2 regions of the Streptomyces desertarenae genome follow, and region 2 is predicted to be linked to the other one. Evidence: riboswitches for the same ligand, from Rfam matches in the RefSeq annotation. Region 2 holds a riboswitch; the other holds the start of a gene.

Region 1 (10,153 bases), on a different contig from region 2:
GATGGCCTCCGCCCGCCGGATCGACGTCTACGGGGTGGGCGCCTCCTCCCTGGTCGCGCAGGATCTGGTGCAGAAGCTGCTGCGCATCGGGCTGGTCGCGCACGCGCACCCCGATCCGCACCTGGCGGTCACCACCGCCGTGCAGCTGCGCGCCGGGGACGTCGCCGTGGCGGTGACCCACTCCGGCCGCACGGTGGACGTGATCGAGCCGCTGCGGGTGGCCTTCGACCACGGTGCCACCACCGTGGCGGTCACCGGCCGGCCGGACGGCGAGATAGCGCAGTACGCCGACCACGTCCTGACCACCTCCACGGCGCGCGAGAGCGAGCTGCGCCCGGCGGCCATGTCCAGCCGGACCGGCCAGCTCCTGGTCGTGGACTGCCTGTTCATCGGCGTGGCCCAGCGCACCTACGAGACGGCCGCCCCGGCCCTGTCGGCGTCCTACGAGGCGCTGGCCCACCGCCACTCGCCCCGGCAGCGCTGACCGCCGGGCCGCCGGTCCCGCCGGACCGGCGCCCCCGCGCACCACCCGCCACCGGCACGACGAGAGCACGCCGCCCGTCCCGCGGCACCACGCACCGCCCGCCACCCCCCACCTCCGGGCACCGGTACGGGAGGCCGCCCCGGCCCACGGCCGGCCGACGCCCGGCCCACCGAGAACGGAAAGAGCCGCACCCCGATGACCTCCTCCCCGACCGCCTCCGGCAACGGAACCCCCGGCAGCCCCCGGAACGGCGCCCCGCAGGGCCCCTACGACCGGATCCGGGCCGAGCTGGAGACCCTCACCACCGAGGCGTTCCGCAGCGAGCTGTCCGAGATCGACCGGCTGCCCACCCTGGAGATCGCCAGGATCATGAACGGCGAGGACACCACCGTCCCGGCCGCCGTCTCCGCCCAGCTCCCGAACATCGCCGCCGCCATCGACGCCACCGCCGAGCGGATGGCGCGCGGCGGCCGGCTGGTCTACGCGGGGGCGGGCACGGCGGGACGGCTGGGCGTGCTGGACGCCAGCGAGTGCCCGCCGACGTTCAACACCTCCCCCTCCCAGGTCGTGGGGGTGATCGCGGGCGGCCCCGAGGCGCTGGTGCGCGCCGCCGAGGGCGCCGAGGACCGCGGCGACCTGGCCGCCGCCGACCTGGACGGACTGGGCGTGGGCCCCGACGACGTGGTGGTCGGCGTCTCCGCCTCCGGACGCACCCCGTACGCCGTGGGCGCGGTGGAGCACGCGCGCCGGCTGGGCGCGCTGACGGTCGGGCTGTCCTGCAACGCGAACTCGCCGCTGGCGGCGGCCGCCGAGCACGGCATCGAGGTCGTCACCGGGCCGGAGCTGCTGACCGGCTCCACCCGGCTGAAGGCCGGCACCGCCCAGAAGCTGGTGCTCAACATGATCTCGACGATCACCATGATCCGGCTGGGCAAGACGTACGGGAACCTGATGGTCGACGTGCGGGCGTCCAACGAGAAGCTGCGGGCCCGTTCGCGCCGGATCGTCTCGCTGGCCACGGGCGCCGGCGACGAGCGGATCGAGTCGGCGCTGGCCGACACCGACGGCGAGGTGAAGAACGCCATCCTCACCATCCTGGGCGAGGTCGACGGGCCCACCGCCGCCCGGCTGCTGCGGGAGTCGGGCGGACACCTGCGGGCGGCGCTGGAGGCCGCCCGGAGCTGAGCCGGGCCGAGGGCGCCCGGTGACGGGGCCGCCCCTTCCCCGCCCGGACGCGCAGAGGCCTCCGGCCCGCACCGGAAGGGGTGTGCGGGCCGGAGGCCGTGAGCCGGGGCCGGGCCGGGGCCCGGCCCGGCCGGTCCGGGTCAGCGCGTCGTCGTCGCCCGGGGCTCGTCCTCCCCGCCGCGCGCGCCGGAGGCCGCCGGCTCCCAGCACTCCACCCCGGTCAGACCGGGCAGGCGGTCGCGGGTGAAGACGGGGTTGAGGCCGTCGCGCCGCTGGGCGAGGTAGTCGTCCAGCAGCCGGAAGGCGATCACCGACAGCGGCAGGATGGCCAGCAGGTTGACCAGCGCCATGGCGCCCATGGTGACGTCGGCGAGGTTCCACACCACGCTCACCGAGCCCAGCGCGCCCAGGAAGGTGGCGGCCAGCACCAGGCCGCGGTAGCCGAGCATGACCGAGCGCCTGCCGGTGATGAACTCGATGTTGGACTCGCCGTAGTAGTAGTTCCCGATCATGGAGCTGAAGGCGAGCATGAAGACCACCACCGTCAGCAGGTGGCCCGCCCAGCTCCCCAGGGTCTCCTGGAGCGCGGACTGGGTGAGGTCGGCGCCCTGGCGGCCGGAGAGCTCGGGGTTGGTGGAGAGGATGATGAAGGCGGTCATCGAGCAGACCACCAGGGTGTCGAAGAAGACGCCCAGGGTCTGCACCAGGCCCTGCTTGACCGGGTGGGAGGTCTCGGCCGCCGCGGCGGCGTTGGGGGCGGAGCCCAGGCCGGCCTCGTTGGAGAACATGCCGCGGCGCACGCCCTGCTGGATGGCGGCGCCGATGCCGCCGCCCACCACCTCGCGCAGGCCGAAGGCGCCGCCGACGATGTCGGCCATGACGCGCGGCACCTCGGAGACGTTGAGCACGACGACGGCGAGGCCGACCAGCAGGTACACGACCGCCATCACCGGCACGAGCACCTGCGTGACCGAGGCGATCCGCCGCACCCCGCCGAACACGGCGAGGCCCAGCAGCGCCGCCAGCGCCACGCCCGCGACCGGCGCGAACCAGCCGGGGGTCCCGTCGCCGAGCGACCCGGCGGTGACGGTGGAGATGGTGTTGGACTGCACGGCCGTGAAGACCAGCCCGAAGGTCAGGGTGATGATCACGGCGAAGAGCACGCCGAGCCAGCGCCGGCCCAGGCCGCGCTGCATGTAGTACGCGGGACCGCCGCGGTAGGTGCCCTCGCCGCCCTTGCCGCGGTCGCGCACCTTGTACAGCTGGGCGAGGGTGGACTCCACGAAGGAGGAGGCGCCGCCGACGACCGCCATGACCCACATCCAGAAGACCGCACCGGGCCCGCCGACGGTGATGGCGCTGGCGACACCGGCGACGTTGCCGGTGCCGATCCGGGCGGCGGCGGAGATGGTGAAGGCGCCGAAGGCGGAGACGGGCCGGGGCCTGCCGGCCTGGTTCCCGGGCCGCTCCTTCACCACCCGGAGCATCTCCGGGAGCAGCCGGAACTGGAGGGCCCTGGAGCGGAGGGTGAAGTACAGACCCGCCCCGGCCACCAGGGGAATCAGCAGATAGGTCCAGAAGTGGTCGTTGATCTCTACGACCACCGTGTCGATCGTGCTCATTGCGTCGTCCAGGATCGGAGGGGGGGATCGGCTGCGCGGGCCGTCCGCGGCGAGCGGGGGAAGGGCACCTCCGCGAGCGGCCTCCGGGAGGCTATCTGCCGGTCCGGGGCCCGCAACAGTCGGCGTTCCGGTGCCGAATCTCACATTCCGGACAACGGCGAGGGCGGGGGCGGCACCCGAGGGGTGCCGCCCCCGCCCGTGTGCGGGAACCGCGCGTACGGCCGGACGGCCGATCCGCTCGCGGGGACCGGGCGGCGTGCCCGGTCCCCAGGGCGGATCAGAAGTCCATGCCACCGCCCATGCCACCGGCGGCGGCGTCGGCACCGGCCGCGGCCTTCTCCGGCTTGTCGGCGATGACGGCCTCGGTGGTGAGGAAGAGCGCCGCGATGGAGGCGGCGTTCTGCAGCGCGGAGCGGGTGACCTTGGCCGGGTCGATGATGCCCTCGGCGATCATGTCCACGTAGTCGCCGGTCGCGGCGTTCAGGCCGTGGCCCGGGGTCAGGTTGCGCACCTTCTCCACGATGACGCCGCCCTCGAGGCCGGCGTTGACCGCGATCTGCTTCAGCGGGGCCTCCAGCGCGGCCTTGACCGCGGCGGCACCGGTGGCCTCGTCGCCCTCCAGCTCCAGCTTCTCGAAGACGTTGGACGCCTGGAGCAGGGCCACGCCACCACCGGCGACGATGCCCTCCTCGACGGCGGCCTTCGCGTTGCGGACGGCGTCCTCGATGCGGTGCTTGCGCTCCTTGAGCTCGACCTCGGTGGCGGCACCGGCCTTGATGACGGCCACGCCGCCGGCCAGCTTCGCCAGACGCTCCTGGAGCTTCTCGCGGTCGTAGTCGGAGTCGGAGTTCTCGATCTCGGCGCGGATCTGGTTGACCCGGCCGTTGACCTGCTCGCTGTCGCCGGCACCGTCGACGATGGTGGTCTCGTCCTTGGTGATGACGACCTTGCGGGCGCGGCCCAGCAGCTCCAGACCGGCGTTCTCCAGCTTGAGGCCGACCTCCTCGGAGATGACCTGGCCGCCGGTGAGGATGGCGATGTCGCCCAGCATGGCCTTGCGGCGGTCGCCGAAGCCCGGGGCCTTGACGGCGACGGACTTGAAGGTGCCGCGGATCTTGTTGACCACCAGGGTGGACAGGGCCTCGCCCTCGACGTCCTCGGCGATGATCAGCAGCGGCTTGCCCGCCTGCATGACCTTCTCCAGGAGCGGCAGCAGGTCCTTGACCGCGGAGATCTTCTGGTTGGCGATCAGGATGTAGGGGTCCTCCAGGACCGCCTCCATCCGCTCCATGTCGGTGGCGAAGTAGGCGGAGATGTAGCCCTTGTCGAAGCGCATGCCCTCGGTGAGCTCGAGCTCCAGGCCGAAGGTCTGCGACTCCTCGACGGTGATGACGCCTTCCTTGCCGACCTTGTCCATCGCCTCGGCGATCAGCTCGCCGATCTGGGTGTCGGCGGCGGAGATGGAGGCGGTCGAGGCGATCTGCTCCTTGGTCTCCACCTCCTTGGCCTGCTCCAGCAGGGCGGCGGAGACGGCCTCGGTGGCCTTCTCGATGCCGCGCTTGAGGGCCATCGGGTTGGCGCCGGCGGCGACGTTGCGCAGGCCCTCGCGGACGAGCGCCTGGGCGAGGACGGTCGCGGTGGTCGTACCGTCACCGGCGACGTCGTCCGTCTTCTTGGCGACCTCCTTGACCAGCTCGGCGCCGATCTTCTCGTACGGGTCCTCGAGCTCGATCTCCTTGGCGATGGAGACACCATCGTTGGTGATCGTGGGGGCGCCCCACTTCTTCTCAAGGACGACGTTGCGGCCCTTGGGGCCGAGCGTGACCTTGACGGCGTCGGCGAGCTGGTTCATCCCGCGCTCGAGGCCGCGCCGCGCCTCCTCGTCGAACGCGATGATCTTGGCCATGTGAAGTGGTCCTCCCTGGGGTTCCCCATGCCGAAGGCCAGGGGCGGGGTTGGATTTCTCCGGACCGCTCTGGCGCCCGCGACGGACGGCCCTCCAGCCCGGAGGCTCCTTGCTCCGCCGGGCTCTCGGACCTCACCGAACCGGTCCTGCTGCTGTCACTCTCACCTTCAGAGTGCTAACGCCAATGATTAGCACTCGACCCCCGCGAGTGCAAGCGCGTCGGGCGTGCGCGCCCCACGCGCCCGGCCGCACAGACGGGAGGGCAGACGGGAGGCAGACGGGAGGGCCCGCACCCCCTGCCGGGGATGCGGGCCCTCCTGTGCCGTCTCGGTGCTTGTTTCGTCCGTGGTGCGTTGCGTGCGCGGCCCGGCGCTTCAGGCCGTCACGCGGACCATGTCCGCCTGCGGGCCCTTCTGGCCCTGCGAGATCTCGAACTCGACCCGCTGCCCTTCCTCAAGGGTGCGGTAGCCGTCCATCTGGATCGCGCTGTAGTGGACGAACACGTCCGCCCCACCGTCGACCGCGATGAAGCCGTAGCCCTTCTCCGCGTTGAACCACTTGACGGTGCCTTGAGCCATTCCTAACTCCCCTATTGCTGGCCCTTGCACGAATCCGCACTCCGCGGACCCGGGTCAGAAGTCACCCCCCGGCGAGAGGGGGTGTGCGCCGGAACGCGTCGACCGCGGCCGAATGTATCTGGGCGGACGCCCTCCGCAACAGGTCTGTCCGACGAGAATTCCGGTCACGCCGGATTGCCGATAACCAGATGAACGGTGGCGAAGCAGGGCAACTCGGGCCGGGCATAGCGGACCAACACGACAATTGCCGCGGCAAATTCGCGCACAAGTTGTCGCGTTCTCATGGGCGCTGAAGCGCACGTTCGGGGGGAGGCGTGCTCACTCTACCGCTCTTCCGAGGCCGGAATTACCAATTCCGTTCACCACCGGGGACGGGACCGGACCAGGTGGGGCGCACACGCACGCGGCCCCGCCCCCGGCTGGTCGAAGCGCCGGTGGCGGGGCCGCGTGCGCGGGTGGGCGCGGCGCGCCCGTACGGGCCGGAGCCGGCCCGGAGGGGCCGGCCGCGGAGGGGCCGGTCAGCAGCCGCCCGCGACGGCCGGAATGATCGAGACGCCCGCGCCGTCCGGCGTCGCCGTCTGGAGGCCGTCGGCGAAGCGGACGTCGTCGTCGTCGACGTAGACGTTCACGAAGCGGCGCAGCTTGCCGGAGTCGTCCAGCACCCGCGCGGAGATGCCCTGGTGGTTCTTCTCCAGATCGGCGATGACCTCGGCGAGCGTGGCGCCCTCGGCGGACACCTCGGCCCGCCCGCCGGTGTAGGCGCGCAGGATGGTCGGGATACGGACGGTGACGCTCATGCCAGGCCAGCCTCTCGGAAGGAGTCCAGGTTCGGACGGATGATCGCGGACGGTCCGGTGGTCGGGGCCACCGCGTCCAGGGTCTTGAGGCCGTCGCCGGTGTTGAGGACGACGGTGGTCAGGGAGGGGTCCAGGGCGCCCGTCTCGATCAGCTTCCTGGTCACGCCGACGGTCACGCCGCCGGCGGTCTCCGCGAAGATCCCCTCCGTCCGGGCCAGCAGCTTGATCGCGTCGACGACCTGCTCGTCGTTCACGTCCTCCACGGCACCGCCGGTGCGGCGGGCGATGTCCAGGACGTAGGGGCCGTCGGCCGGGTTGCCGATGGCCAGCGACTTGGCGATGGTGTCCGGCTTCACCGGCCGCACCACGTCGTGGCCCTCCTTGAAGGCCCGCGCCACCGGCGAGCAGCCCTCGGCCTGGGCACCGAAGATCTTGTACGGCCTGTCCTCGACCAGGCCCAGGGCCACCAGCTCGCGCAGCCCCTTGTCGATCTTGGTGAGCTGGGAGCCGGAGGCGATCGGGACGACGATCTGGTCCGGCAGCCGCCAGCCGAGCTGCTCGCAGATCTCGTACGCCAGGGTCTTGGAGCCCTCCGCGTAGTACGGGCGGAGGTTGACGTTGACGAAGCCCCAGCCCTCGCCGAGCGGATCGCCGATCAGCTCGGAGCAGAAGCGGTTCACGTCGTCGTAGGTGCCCTCGATGCCCACCAGGTCGCCGCCGTAGACCGCGGCCATCACGACCTTGCCCTGCTCCAGGTCGTGCGGGATGAAGACGCAGGAGCGCAGGCCCGCGCGGGCCGCGGCGGCGCCGACGGCGCCGGCCAGGTTGCCGGTGGAGGAGCACGACAGGGTGGTGAAGCCGAAGGCCCGGGCGGCCTCCACGGCGATGGCCACCACCCGGTCCTTGAAGGAGTGGGTGGGGTTGCCGGAGTCGTCCTTGACGTGCAGCTGCCCGGTGACGCCCAGCTCGCGGGCGAGGTTGTCGGCCTTCACCAGCCGGGTGAAGCCCGGGTTCAGGTTGGGCTTGTCCGCGACGTCGGCCGGCACCGGCAGCAGCGGGGCGTAGCGCCAGATGCTGTTCGGCCCGGCCTCGATGCGCGCCCGCAGCGCCTCGGGGTCGCCTCCGGGCAGGTCGTACGCGATCTCCAGCGGGCCGAAGCAGGCCTCGCAGGCGAAGACCGGCCCGAGCGGGAAACGCTCACCGCACTCGCGGCAGGAGAGCGCCACGGCGGGGCCGAGCGAGATTTCGGTGCTGCTTCCAACAGTCTGCACAGCCATGGATGGCGAGGCCCTTTCTCCTCATCTTCCCCGTGGCGCCTTTCGCCGCGGGCCGGAATTGGCACCTTCCCCACCGTGGCCTCGGACTGTTGTGAACGAGTGCCGGCGGGAGGGTTGCCGGGGCTTCAACGGGCCGTTCCCTCTGCCCCTCTGGATGAGCTGTATGGCACCCGGCCGATACCCTGGCCGGGGCGTTTGTGCACGCCGGCCCCCGAGATGCGGAACACCGGTGTGTCGCCCAAGACTGTAACCGACGCCTTCGGCGGCCACAGGGGCCGTCCGAACCGCGAGACGGAGGCGGACCGGCCGCCCCCGGGTGCGGAAGGGCCCGGGAACACCCGGCGAGCCGCTTCCGGGGCGCCCCGGCGCCCCGCCGGGCAAGCCCCCGGGAGAACCGGGAGAACCTGTCCGTGACCATGCATGAAGGGCCACCGACGGGCAACCAGGATCCGACACCGCGACGGTGCGGACCCGCCCGGAGAACCGTCTCGGGGGCACGGCGGCGGACCGGCACCGCCGGACGTCACCGCGCCACCGACGCGACCGACGCGACCGACGCCGAGAACACTCCGGGAACATCCGGGAAATCCCGGTCCCGCAGAATGCCTGGGACCGGCGGAACCGACCAGGATGCCGAGGACAGGAGGCGCACGTGCTGGATGAGGTCGACCACTGGCTGGAGCGACGCTCATGGAGCGCTGCCGACCGTCCGCTGCCCCGGCTGCTGGCCGCGAAGCGGGCGGCGGGACCGGCGGGCAGCGTGAGCGTGGTGCTTCCGGCGCTGAACGAGGAGGCGACGGTCGGTGACATCGTCGCCGCCATCCGCCGCGACCTGATGACCGAGGACGTGCCCCTGGTCGACGAACTGGTCGTGGTGGACTCCGGCTCCACGGACCGCACCTCGGAGGTCGCGGCCGCCGCGGGCGCCAAGGTGGTGCACCGCGACGAGCTGCTGCCGCGGGTGCCCACCGTGCCCGGCAAGGGCGAGGTGCTGTGGCGCTCGCTGCTGGCCACCAGCGGTGAGATCGTCTGCTTCGTCGACGCGGACCTGCGGGACTTCGACTCCACGTTCGTCTCGGGGATCGTCGGCCCGCTGCTGACCGATCCGCCGCTGGCGATGGTCAAGGCGATGTACGACCGCGCCTTCGGCGACAGCAACGTCGGCGGCGGCCGGGTCACCGAGCTGGTGGCCCGTCCCCTGCTCAACCTGTACTGGCCGCAGCTGGCGGGCTTCGTCCAGCCGCTGGGCGGCGAGTACGCGGCCCGCCGCTCCCTGCTGGAGCGGCTCAGCTTCCCCGTCGGCTACGGCGTCGAGCTGGGCCTGTTGATCGACGCGCTGCACACCGTCGGGCTGGACGCGCTCGCCCAGGTCGACGTCGGGGTGCGCAGGCACCGCAACCAGGACGGGCTGGCGCTGGGCCGGATGGCCGCCGCCATCCAGCGCACCGCCCACGCCCGGCAGGCGCGCGGGGGCCTGGTACGCCCGGTGCTGACGCAGTTCGACCGCTCGCCGGAAGGGGGCTTCACACCGCACTCCCATCCGGTGGACACCGAGGAGCGCCCGCCGATGCGCACGGTCCCGGAGTACACCAGCCGCCGCGCGGCCTGAGCGCCGCGCGGCTCCGCGGCCGGGGCGGCCGGTGGCGGCCTGCGCCGGCCGCGGGGCCGGCCGCGGCCGGGTGTGACGGGAACCGCACGTTTGCACGGTCCGGACAGCGGCTAGGTTCCGAGCATGGTCACTCGGCACCAGGTACTCGTCGCGTCCAATCGCGGGCCCGTCTCCTACTCCGTCGGGGAGGACGGCTCGCTGACGGCCAAACGCGGCGGCGGAGGGCTGGTCTCCGGGCTGTCGGCGGTCAAGGGCGACGCGATGTGGGTCTGCGCGGCGCTGGGCGACGGCGACCGCGAGGCGGTGCGGCGCACGCGGGGCGCCCTGGACCCGTCCGACACCGGCGGCCAGACGGTGCGGATGCTGGACATCCCGGCGGAGGTCTTCTCCGACGCCTACAACGGCATCGCCAACTCCGTGCTGTGGTTCGTCCACCACATGCTCTACCAGACCCCGCTGGAGCCCGCCTTCGACACCGCGTTCGAGCGGCAGTGGCGCTCCTACGAGGCGTACAACGCGGCCTTCGCCGACGCCCTCGCCGAGGAGGCCGCCGAGGGCGCGGCCGTCCTGGTGCAGGACTACCACCTCACCCTCGTCCCCGGGATGCTCCGCGAGCGCCGGCCCGACCTGCGCATCGGCCACTTCTCCCACACCCCCTGGGCGCCGGCGGACTACTTCCGGATGCTGCCGGACGA
Region 2 (10,153 bases):
CGCACGAGCGCCTGCTCTCCCCCACCGCGCTGGGTGCCGGGCACTACGCCGTCACCAGCGACGACGGCACCGTCGAGTACCGCTTCACCGCCCGGCTGATGGCGCTCGACCACTGGCAGATCGACGCCGACAGCATCACCCGCCGGCGCGACGGCGCCGAGGTGCCCCTGGACGGGCTCGCCTTCTTCACCGAGTTCCGCGGCACCCTCGGACTGAGCGACGAGGTCCTCCCCGTCTACCTGGAGGAGGTCAGCTCCACCCTCGCCGGGACCGCGTACAAGCTGGCGAAGAAGCCCGTCACCGCCGAGGAGCTGGCCGGCGCCGACTTCCAGGCGATCGAGACCGGCATGACCGAGGGCCACCCCTGCTTCGTCGCCAACAACGGCCGGCTCGGCTTCGGCGCCCACGAGTACCTGGCCTACGCCCCCGAGGCGGCCTCCCCGGTGCGGCTGCTGTGGGTGGCCGCCCACCGCGACCACACCACCTTCACCTGCTCGGACGACACCGACTACGAGACGCTGGTGCGCGCCGAGCTCGGCGAGGCCACCGTGGACCGCTTCGCCTCCGTGCTGCGCGGCCTGGGCCTGGACCCGGCGGACTACCTGCTGATACCGGTCCACCCCTGGCAGTGGTGGAACAAGCTCGCCGTGACCTTCTCCGCCGAGGTCGCCCGGCGGCGCATCGTCCCGCTGGGCGAGGGCGGGGACGAGTACCTGGCCCAGCAGTCCATCCGGACCTTCTTCAACACCAGCGACCCGGCCAAGCACTACGTCAAGACGGCGCTGTCCGTGCTCAACATGGGCTTCATGCGGGGCCTGTCCGCCGCCTACATGGAGGCCACCCCGGCCATCAACGACTGGCTGGCCGACCTGATCGCCGGCGACCCCGTGCTGCGCGCCACCGGGCTGAGCGTCATCCGCGAGCACGCCGCCGTCGGCTACCGCCACCCGGGGTACGAGGCCGCCACCGACCGCTACTCGCCCTACCGCAAGATGCTCGCGGCCCTGTGGCGGGAGAGCCCCGTGCCGCAGCTGGCCGAGGGGCAGCGGCTGGCCACCATGGCCTCCCTGCTCCACGTCGACCGCGACGGGGGCTCGCTGGCCGCCGCGCTGATCGCCCGCTCCGGGCTGGACCCCGAGGAGTGGCTGGGCCGCTACCTGGACGCCTACCTCACCCCGCTGCTGCACAGCTTCTACGCCCACGACCTGGTGTACATGCCGCACGGCGAGAACGTCATCCTCGTCCTGGAGGACGACGCCGTGGCCCGGGCGGTGTTCAAGGACATCGCCGAGGAGATCGTGGTGATGGACCCGGACGTGCCGCTGCCGCCCGCGGTGGAGCGCATCCGCGCCGAGGTGCCCGAGGACATGAGGCTGCTGTCGATCCTCACGGACGTCTTCGACTGCTTCCTGCGCCACCTGGGCGCGATCCTCGCGGACCGGGGGGTGCTGACCGAGGAGGCCTTCTGGCGCACCGTCGCCGGGGCGGTGACGCGCTACCAGGAGTCCGTGCCGGAGCTGGCCGAGCGCTTCGAGCGGTACGACATCTTCGCCGAGGAGTTCGCCCTGTCCTGCCTCAACCGGCTCCAGCTGCGCAACAACCGGCAGATGGTGGACCTGGCCGACCCCTCCGGGGCGCTCCAGCTCGTCGGCACCCTGAGGAACCCCATCGCCCCCTACGCACCCGCGAGGTCCTGAGGCGCCATGACGACGACCGACCCGGCCGCCGGGGCGGCCGCCCCGTTCCCCGGTCCGGCCCCCGGCCCCGGGCCCGTCCCCGACGTCCCCGACGCCGGGCCGGGGGGCGGGCACCCGGCCCGCTGGGCGATCCTGGCCGTCGTCTGCCTGGCCGAGCTGGTGGTGGTGCTCGACAACACCGTGCTCAACGTGGCGATCCCCTCGCTCACCTCCGAGCTGGGGGCGTCCACCGCCGACGTGCAGTGGATGATCAACGCCTACGCGCTGGTACAGGCGGGCCTGCTGCTGGCTGCGGGCAGCGCAGCCGACCGCTACGGCCGCAAGCGGATGCTGCTGGCCGGGCTGGCCCTGTTCGGGGCCGGTTCGCTCGCCGCCGGTCTCGCCACCTCCGCCGGCGGGCTCATCGCGGCCCGCGCGGGGATGGGCGTGGGCGCGGCGCTGCTGCTGACCACCACGCTCGCCGTGGTGATGCAGGTCTTCGAGGCCGAGGAGCGGACGAAGGCGATCGGCGTGTGGGGGGCCGTCAACGCCCTCGCCTACGCCGCCGGCCCGGTCGTCGGCGGAGCGGTGCTCGGCCACTACTGGTGGGGGGCGATCTTCCTGATCAACATCCCGGTGGTGCTGCTCGGCCTCGCCGCCGTCGCCGTCCTGGTTCCCGAGAGCCGCGAACCGCACGCCGGCCGGCCGGACCTGCCGGGCGTGGCGCTCTCCGTCGTCGGCATGACCTCGGTGGTCTACGCCGTCATCACCGGGCCGGAGGAGGGCTGGACGTCGCCGGGGGTCCTCGTCCCGGCCCTGCTCGGCGCCGCCGTGCTGGGCGCCTTCGTCCTGTGGGAGCGCCGCGCCGAGCATCCGATGCTCGACATGGCCCTGTTCCGCGAGCGCCGCTTCACCGGGGCCGTGACGGGCGTCGTGCTGATCACCTTCGGCAGCGGCGGCGCCCTGTACCTGCTCACCCAGCAGTTCCAGTTCGTCCGCGGCGACTCCCCGCTCGAGGCCGGGACGAACCTGGCCCCCTTCGCCCTGACCGTGGTGCTGGTGAACTTCACCGGTGCCTCCGCCCGGCTCATCGCCCGTCTGGGCCTGCCGCTCGCGATCGCCTCCGGCATGGCGGTGATGGCCGCCGGGCTCGCCCTCGTCGCCCTCGTCGGCGACGGCGGCTACGGCGGGGTGCTGGCCGGCCTGGTCCTGATGGGGGCGGGCTGCGGCGTGGCCAACCCGGCGATCGCCGAGGCCGTCATGGGTGCGATCCCCAAGGAGAGGGCGGGCGCGGGCGCGGGCGTCAACGGGACGCTGTCGGAGATGGGCACCGGGCTGGGCGTGGCCGTGCTCGGTGCCGTCCTCGTCTCCCGGTTCACCGCCCTGCTGCCGGACTCGGCGGGCGCCGCCGAGTCGCTGCCCGCCGCGCTGGCGCGGGCCGCCGGCGCGGCGGAGCGCGCGGTGGTGGGTGAGGCGTTCGCCTCGGGGCTGCGCACCGGCCAGCTGACCGGTGCGGCCGCGGTGCTGCTGGGCGGCTGCGCGGCCGGACTGCTGCTGGGCCGCGCCGCGCGGCCGCGGCGGCGCGGGGAACTCCGGGACTCCGTACGGGAGGGGACGGGATGAGGGGGACGGACACGGGAACCTACCGGGACGGGTGGGGCGTCCCGCACCTGCGCGCGGACAGCGCCGACGAGTTGGCCCGGGCCCAGGGGCGCAACGCGGCGGTGGACCGCGCCTGGCAGATCGAGGTCGAGCGGCACCGCGCCCGGGGCACCACGGCGGCGTTCCTCGGGCCGGCCGCCGTCGCGTGGGACCGGTTCGCGCGGCAGGCGTGTCTGGAGGACACCGCCCGGCGCTGCATGGACACCCTGGAGCGCGACGACCCGAGGACCGCCGCGTGGGTGCGCGCCTACGTCGACGGAGTCAACGACGGCCTCGCCGAAGGGGCCGGGAGGGCGCCGGAGTTCGCCGCGGTCGGCCTCTCCCCCGGCACCTGGCGGCCGTGGACGCCGCTGGCCGTCTGGCTCTCCACGCACATCCTGTTCGCCGGGTTCCCCGCCAAGTTCTGGCGCGAGGCCGTCGCCCGCCGCCTCGGTCCCGAGTGGGTCGGGGTGTTCGCCACCGACGGTCCCGGAACCTCCGGCAGCAACGGCTGGCTGGTGACCGGGGAGCGCACCGCCACCGGTGCCGCGGTCATCGCCGGGGATCCCCACCGGTTCGTCGAGGACCCCGGCGTCTACCAGCAGATCCGGCTGGCCTGCCCGGAGTTCGACGTCGTCGGGCTCGCCGTCCCCGGCGTCCCCGGCATCGCCCACTTCGGCCACACCGGCCGCGTGGCCTGGGCCATCACCAACGCCATGGCCGACTACCAGGACCTGTACCGCGAGCGGCTCCGGCGCACCGGACCGGACGGGACCGGGGTGGAGGCCCTGGGCCCGGACGGCTGGCGGCCCGCCGTCCGCCGCACCGGGACGATCGAGGTGGCCGGGGCGGACCCGGTGGCGGTCGAGGTGATCGAGACCGAGCGCGGTCCGGTGATCGTCGACGGCCCCGAGGCCGACGCCTGGTGCGCCGAGGCCGCGGACGGCGGGGACCTCCCGGACGGCGCGGACGGCGCCGGCACCCGCTGGGCGATCAGCCTGCGCCATCCGCCGCGCGTCCGCGGCGACCTCGGCTTCGGCGTGCTGCCCGCCCTGCTGCGGGCCCGCAGCGCGGCCGAGGTGGACCGGGCCCTGGAAGGCTGGGTGGAACCGGTCAACGTCGTCCTGGCCGCCGACACCGCCGGCGGGACCCTGCACCGGGTGGCGGGCGCCGTACCGGTGCGCCACCCGGACAACCGGCTGCGGATCGTGCCCGCCTGGGACCCCGCCCACGCCTGGCGGGGCTGGTACGGGCCGATGCCGCGCGCCCGCGTCGAGGGGGTGGCGGTCATGGCCAACCAGCGGGGGATCGCCGCGCCGCTCGGTGTGGAGTTCGCTCCTGCGCACCGGGCCGCGCGCATCCGGGAGCTGCTGGAGGAGTCGGACCGCTGGTCCGCCGGCGCCATGGCCGCCGTCCACCGGGACACCCTGCTGGCCTCGGCCGCCCCGCTGCTGGCCCTGCTGGAGGACGCGGAGGCCCCGGAGGGGCCCGGCGGCCCGGGGCAGGAGCCGGGCCGCGCCGTCCGCGGGCTGCGGGAGCGGCTGCTGCGCTGGGACCGCCGCATGGACGCCGGCAGCGCCGACGCCGCGGCGTTCGCCGCCGTCCGCGCCGGAACCGTACGGCGGCTGGCGGACCATCCGCTGCTGCGCCCCCTCGCGGACCTCCCGCCCCTGCCGGAGGTGCTGCGTCCCTGGCTCGCGCTCGTGCCGCGCGTCGGCTACGCCCTGGAGCACCTGCTGGTGACGGAGCGGCTGCCGCTCGCGGACCGGGTCGGGGCGGTGCGGGCGGCCCTGGAGGAGGAGGCGGCGCGCCGGGCCGCGGCGGACGGGCCGCCCGCGCGGTGGGGGGACACGCACCGGCTCGCCCCGTGGCAGGCCCTGCCGGACGGGCCCGCCGGATCCTCCGGGGCGGACGGCGGTCCCGGCCCGTGGCCGGGCCTGTCCGGCGACCACGACTGCGTGCAGGCCTCCTCCAGCGTGCCCGGCGTCACCGACCTGTGCTTCCGGGCCTCCGCGGCCCGCTTCGTGTGGGACCTCGCCGACCGGGAGAACAGCGCCTGGGTGGTGCCGCTGGGCGCCTCGGGCGTCCCCGGGCACCCGCACCACCGCGACCAGCTCCCCCTGTGGCTACGCTGCGAACTCGCCCCCGTCGTCACCCGCTGGGACCGGCTCGCCCCGGAACCGGCCGGGCCGCACGACGCACCGTCCGACCGAGGAGAACCGTGACCTCCGACGCCGTCCCCCCGCCCGACTCCGCCGGGGCTCCCGCGCCCCGGCGCCGCGCGGCCGTGCACGAGACCCGTGTCGACGGTTTCGGCACGGTCCGCGTCGTCCCCGTGGACCCCGCCCGCGACACCGATCTGCTGTACCGCTGGGTGACCCAGGAGCGGGCCCGCTTCTGGGGGATGCTCGACCACACCCGCGAGCAGGTCCGGGAGATCTACGAGCACCTGGACTCCCTGTCCACGCACCACGCCTACCTGATCCACCGCGACGACCGGCCGGTCGCGCTCTTCCAGACCTACCGGCCGGAGGCCGACCCGATCGGCGAGTACTACGACGTGCGGCCCGGGGACTTCGGCTTCCACCTGATGGTCGGCCCCGCCGAGGGCGAGCCGGAGCCGGGCTTCACCGGCACGCTGGTGACCGTCTTCCTCACCCACGTGCTGGCCGAGGACCCCGGCCGCAGGCGGATCGTCGCCGAACCCGACGCCCGCAACGAGAGGGCCCAGGCGCGTCTGGTGCGGGCCGGGTTCGTCCTCGGGCCCGAGGTGCGGCTGCCGCACAAGCGGGCCCGGCTGGCCTTCCTGGACCGGGACTCCTTCCTCTCCCGCACCACCCGCTGAGTCCGGTGCCGGCGGCGCGCGGGGGGCCGGTACGGCGCGCGGCCGCGGTGCGGAGGGGGTGGGAGGAGCCGGTGAGGGGGTGCGGCCCGGGTGTCGCCGGCACCGGTCCATCGGCCATACTTCCCGCCGTGGAAGAGCGCATAGGTCAGATCACCCCGCCCGTGCCCGCCGCCGGAATGGACCCGGCCGCCATCCCCGGCATCACCGCGCCCGAGCCCGGCGCGGCGGACGCCGCCGGCGGGGCCGGGGAAGCCGAGGGGAGCGCGGAGCGGCCCTCCGGGGTCCCCGGCGCCGAACCCGCCACCGGCGCGGCCGAGGACTCCGGGGAGCCCGGCACGGTGGAGGAGGAGGCCGAGGAGGACGAGGAGGCCGAAGAGGGGGACGGGGAGGAGGCCGAGGAGGACGACGGCACCGGTCCGGTCTTCGAGGTCCACGACCACCGCGGCTCCATCCTCGCCGGCCGCTCCGGCGTCACGTTCCGGCTGGACGGCGAGGAGGCCCGGTTCGACTGGGACGAGATCGGCGCGGTCCAGATCGATCTTCCCCGCTTCGGCCGGCGGTTCTCCGTCACCGTCCACACCGTCGCCCGCCGCTGGTACGACGCCGAGGTCCTGGCGCCCTCCCGGAGCGCCCTGAGGGAGTGGGAGGAGCGGCTCGACGCCGTTCTGGACGCCTACTTCGAGGAATCGTCCTCGAAGGACGGGACGGAGGGCGAGACGGAGGAGGCGCCGGGCGAGGACACGGCCGCCGGCGCGTAGGGCCTCGCGGCACGCGGCGGTGCGGCCACCCGGGCCGGGTGGCCGCACCGCCGCGTGCCGTCCCCGTATGTGAACACCATTCGCCTTCCTGATGGCCTGGGGTGACGGAGTCTCATACCCCCTCGCCGACCAGCGTTGTCAAACATGCGCATCATCTGCGCAAAATTGGGGCGCTCAGGTTCACCTCGTTGACGAGAAAGCGCTTGCTCCCTACTTTCATGCCACCACAACGAGTTCATGCATGCGAACTTCCGTGTGCATGCGAGCGAAGAGGAGCATCGTGGTGTCCAGCGTGAACCGACGGCGCGCGGCCAAGGCCGCAGCCGTACTCCTCCCGGCCCTGGGCCTGGCCTTCTCCACCGCCCTGACCACCGGGAGCTCCACCGCGGCGGCCGCCTCCTGGCCCTCCGCCTCCGGGCAGCAGGCCGTCTCCGGCACCATCAAGGTGAGCGGCACCAGGGACGGCGGGATGGTCCGGTACTACGGCACCGGGGACCTCGGCTCCGGCGGGCAGGACGAGGACCAGGGTCCGCTCTTCGAACTGGCCGACGGGGCGGTCCTGAAGAACGTGATTCTGGGCGCCCCGGCCGCCGACGGGATCCACTGCAGGGGGACCTGCACCCTGCAGAACGTCTGGTGGGAGGATGTCGGCGAGGACGCCGCCACCTTCAAGGGCACCTCCTCGTCCCAGACCATGACCATCGACGGCGGCGGGGCCCGCAAGGCGTCCGACAAGGTGTTCCAGCACAACGGCCCCGGCCGCATGGTGATCCGGAACTTCCAGGTCCAGGACTTCGGCAAGCTCTACCGGTCGTGCGGCAACTGCAGCAAGCAGTACCAGCGCCACGTGGTGATCGAGAACGTCACCGTCACCGCACCGGGCAAGTCGCTGGCCGGGATCAACTCCAACTACGGCGACACCGCCCGCCTGTCGCGGGTGACGATCGCCGGCGACCCCGACCGCAGGATCGTCCCCTGCGAGCGCTACAAGGGCGTCACCAGCGGTGAGCCCACCAAGATCGGCAGCGGCCCCGACGGGACCCACTGCCTGTACAGCGCCTCGGACATCACCTACCGGTGACCTCCGCTCCCCCGGTGCCCCGAAGGCCCGCGGCCCCCGGACGCCCTCCGCGTCCGGGGGCCGCGGGCGTCCGGGCGGCACGCGCGGACCGTGTGCCATAATCCCGTCCAGGTCACGAGTGACAGCCCCGCAGGCCCCGGCCGGCTGTCCGGCAACCCTCCGTCCGTGGCGGGGTGCCCCGGGTGAGGACCGGGCCGTGCGGCAGACGCCGTACGGCAAGCGCGGACCCCTCGCGCCGTCCAGGGGTCCTGGTCACGAGGGAACGCACCATGCCGAAGCGAATGCTCTAGAGGCCCGAGGCCTCCATCCCGCCACCCGCCGGGCGCCCCCGCGTCCCGGCCTCGCGGAGACCCCGCCGCCGGCCGGTGCGCCGCACGTCCGTGTGCCTCCGCACGCCGGGCACGCACCGCACGCTCCGGCTCCACACCCCCTGCCGCAACCCGCCCGCGCACGCCCCGGCGCGGGCCACGACCCCCAGGAGCGACACCGTGACCGTCCGGTCCGCCCACGCAGCCCGTCCCACCGCCCCCTCCCCCGCCGCGCCGCGCTCCTCCGCCGGCGCGCCCCTCCCCGTCCTGGGCCTGGACGTCGAGGTGCCGCTGGCGGACGGCGGGAGGGCCCCCTACGCGGCGCTGGACTACGCCGCCAGCACACCGGCGCTGCGGCGGGTGTGGGACGACGTGGCCGCCTATCTCCCCCTGTACTCCAGCGTGCACCGCGGAGCCGGGCACCTCTCCCGGCTCTCGACCGACCTGTACGAGCAGAGCCGGCGGACCGTCGCCGGCTTCCTCGACCTGCCCCCGGACCACCGGGTGGTGTTCACCCGGGGCACCACCGACTCCCTGAACCTGCTGGCCGCCGCCCTACCCGAGGGCACCCGGGTGTTCTCCTTCGCCTCCGAGCACCACGCCTCGCTGCTGCCCTGGCGCCGTCCCGGGCTGCGCCCGGTCTGCCTGCCCGTGCCCCGGTCGCCGCACGAGGCGGTGGCGCTGCTGGAAGAGGCCCTGGCGGCCGCGCCCGCGGGCCCCTCGCTGCTGTGCGTCACCGGCGCCTCCAACGTCACCGGGGAGCTCTGGCCGGTGGCCGACCTGGCCGCGGCCGCCCGCCGCCACGGCGCCCGCGTGGTGCTGGACGCCGCCCAACTGGCCCCGCACCGGCGGGTGTCGGTGCGGGAGCTGGGCGTGGACTGGGTGGCCCTGTCCGGGCACAAGCTCCACGCCCCGTTCGGCGCCGGGGTGCTGGCGGGCCGCACCGACTGGCTGGACGCCGCCGCACCGTACCTGGCCGGCGGCGGCGCCGGCCGCACCGTGGAGCACCGGGAGGACGGCACGCTGGCGGTCGAGTGGCACCGGGGCCCGGCACGGCACGAGGCCGGCTCGCCCAACGTCGTCGGCGCCCACGCCCTGGCCTCCGCCTGCCGGGCCCTCACGGAGGCGGGCCGGGACGCGCTGGCCGCCCGCGAGGAGGAGCTGCTCGCCCGGCTGCGGTCCGGCCTCGCCGAGGCGCCCGGGGTGCGGGTGCTCGGTCTGTTCGGCGAGCGCCACCCCCGGGTCGGCGTGCTCTCCTTCACCGTGGACGGCTGGGAGAGCGCCCGTTTCGCCGAGGCGCTCTCCGACGGGTACGGCATCGGCGTCCGCGCGGGCCTGTTCTGCGCCCACCCGCTGGTGCGCGCCCTGCTGGGCGGTACGGCGGCCCGGCCGGCGCCGTGCGGCGCGTCCGGCTCCCCCCTGCCCGGGGAGCGGAGCCTGGACGCGGTGCGCGTCAGCTTCGGGGCGGGGACGCCGGAGGAGCACATCGAGCGCTTCCTGTCCGCCGTGCGGGAACTGACACGGCGCCACCGGTAGGGCGGGCCCGCCGCCCGTCAGACGCGGGCGGCGCGCGCCCGGAGCCTGCGCAGCACGGCGCTGATCGCCCAGGCGTTGACCAGGGCCGCCGCGGCCGGCAGGGCCAGGAGGAGCACCGCCCCGACCCGGTTGCCGGGCAGGGGGACGGCGAGGACGAGCAGACCGGTCGGGAGGGTGGCCGCGAACGGCCACACCCCCGCCATGGAGGCGTCGTCGTGCCGGACGAACGCCGTGTCCACGACCGCCCACACCAGCAGTGCCGCGCACACCGCCAGGTACAGGCGGGCGGCCGGGTTGTCCGCCACGCG

What was found. Region 2 has a riboswitch for S-adenosylmethionine ahead of ACFSJS_RS07880 (aminotransferase class V-fold PLP-dependent enzyme). Riboswitches for the same ligand answer to the same signal wherever they lie in the genome.
Region 1: linked by a shared signal. The riboswitch ahead of thrC (threonine synthase) and the one ahead of ACFSJS_RS07880 (aminotransferase class V-fold PLP-dependent enzyme) in region 2 are both predicted to bind S-adenosylmethionine.

Annotation. Positions count from the first base shown of each region.
Region 1 is NZ_JBHUFU010000001.1:735,519-745,671, forward strand. It holds gene ACFSJS_RS03265 (MurR/RpiR family transcriptional regulator) at 1-484, shown strand, start outside; gene murQ (N-acetylmuramic acid 6-phosphate etherase) at 680-1,669, shown strand; gene ACFSJS_RS03275 (alanine/glycine:cation symporter family protein) at 1,810-3,291, opposite strand; gene groL (chaperonin GroEL) at 3,569-5,197, opposite strand; gene ACFSJS_RS03285 (cold-shock protein) at 5,572-5,775, opposite strand; gene ACFSJS_RS03290 (MoaD/ThiS family protein) at 6,294-6,572, opposite strand; gene thrC (threonine synthase) at 6,569-7,849, opposite strand; SAM riboswitch class I at 7,868-8,010, opposite strand; gene ACFSJS_RS03300 (glucosyl-3-phosphoglycerate synthase) at 8,502-9,458, shown strand; gene ACFSJS_RS03305 (alpha,alpha-trehalose-phosphate synthase (UDP-forming)) at 9,582-10,153, shown strand, end outside.
Region 2 is NZ_JBHUFU010000003.1:395,134-405,286, reverse strand. It holds gene ACFSJS_RS07910 (IucA/IucC family protein) at 1-1,697, shown strand, start outside; gene ACFSJS_RS07905 (MFS transporter) at 1,704-3,299, shown strand; gene ACFSJS_RS07900 (penicillin acylase family protein) at 3,296-5,542, shown strand; gene ACFSJS_RS07895 (GNAT family N-acetyltransferase) at 5,539-6,162, shown strand; gene ACFSJS_RS07890 (hypothetical protein) at 6,291-6,920, shown strand; gene ACFSJS_RS07885 (pectate lyase) at 7,201-8,001, shown strand; SAM riboswitch class IV at 8,112-8,229, shown strand; gene ACFSJS_RS07880 (aminotransferase class V-fold PLP-dependent enzyme) at 8,490-9,845, shown strand; gene ACFSJS_RS07875 (SCO4225 family membrane protein) at 9,863-10,153, opposite strand, start outside.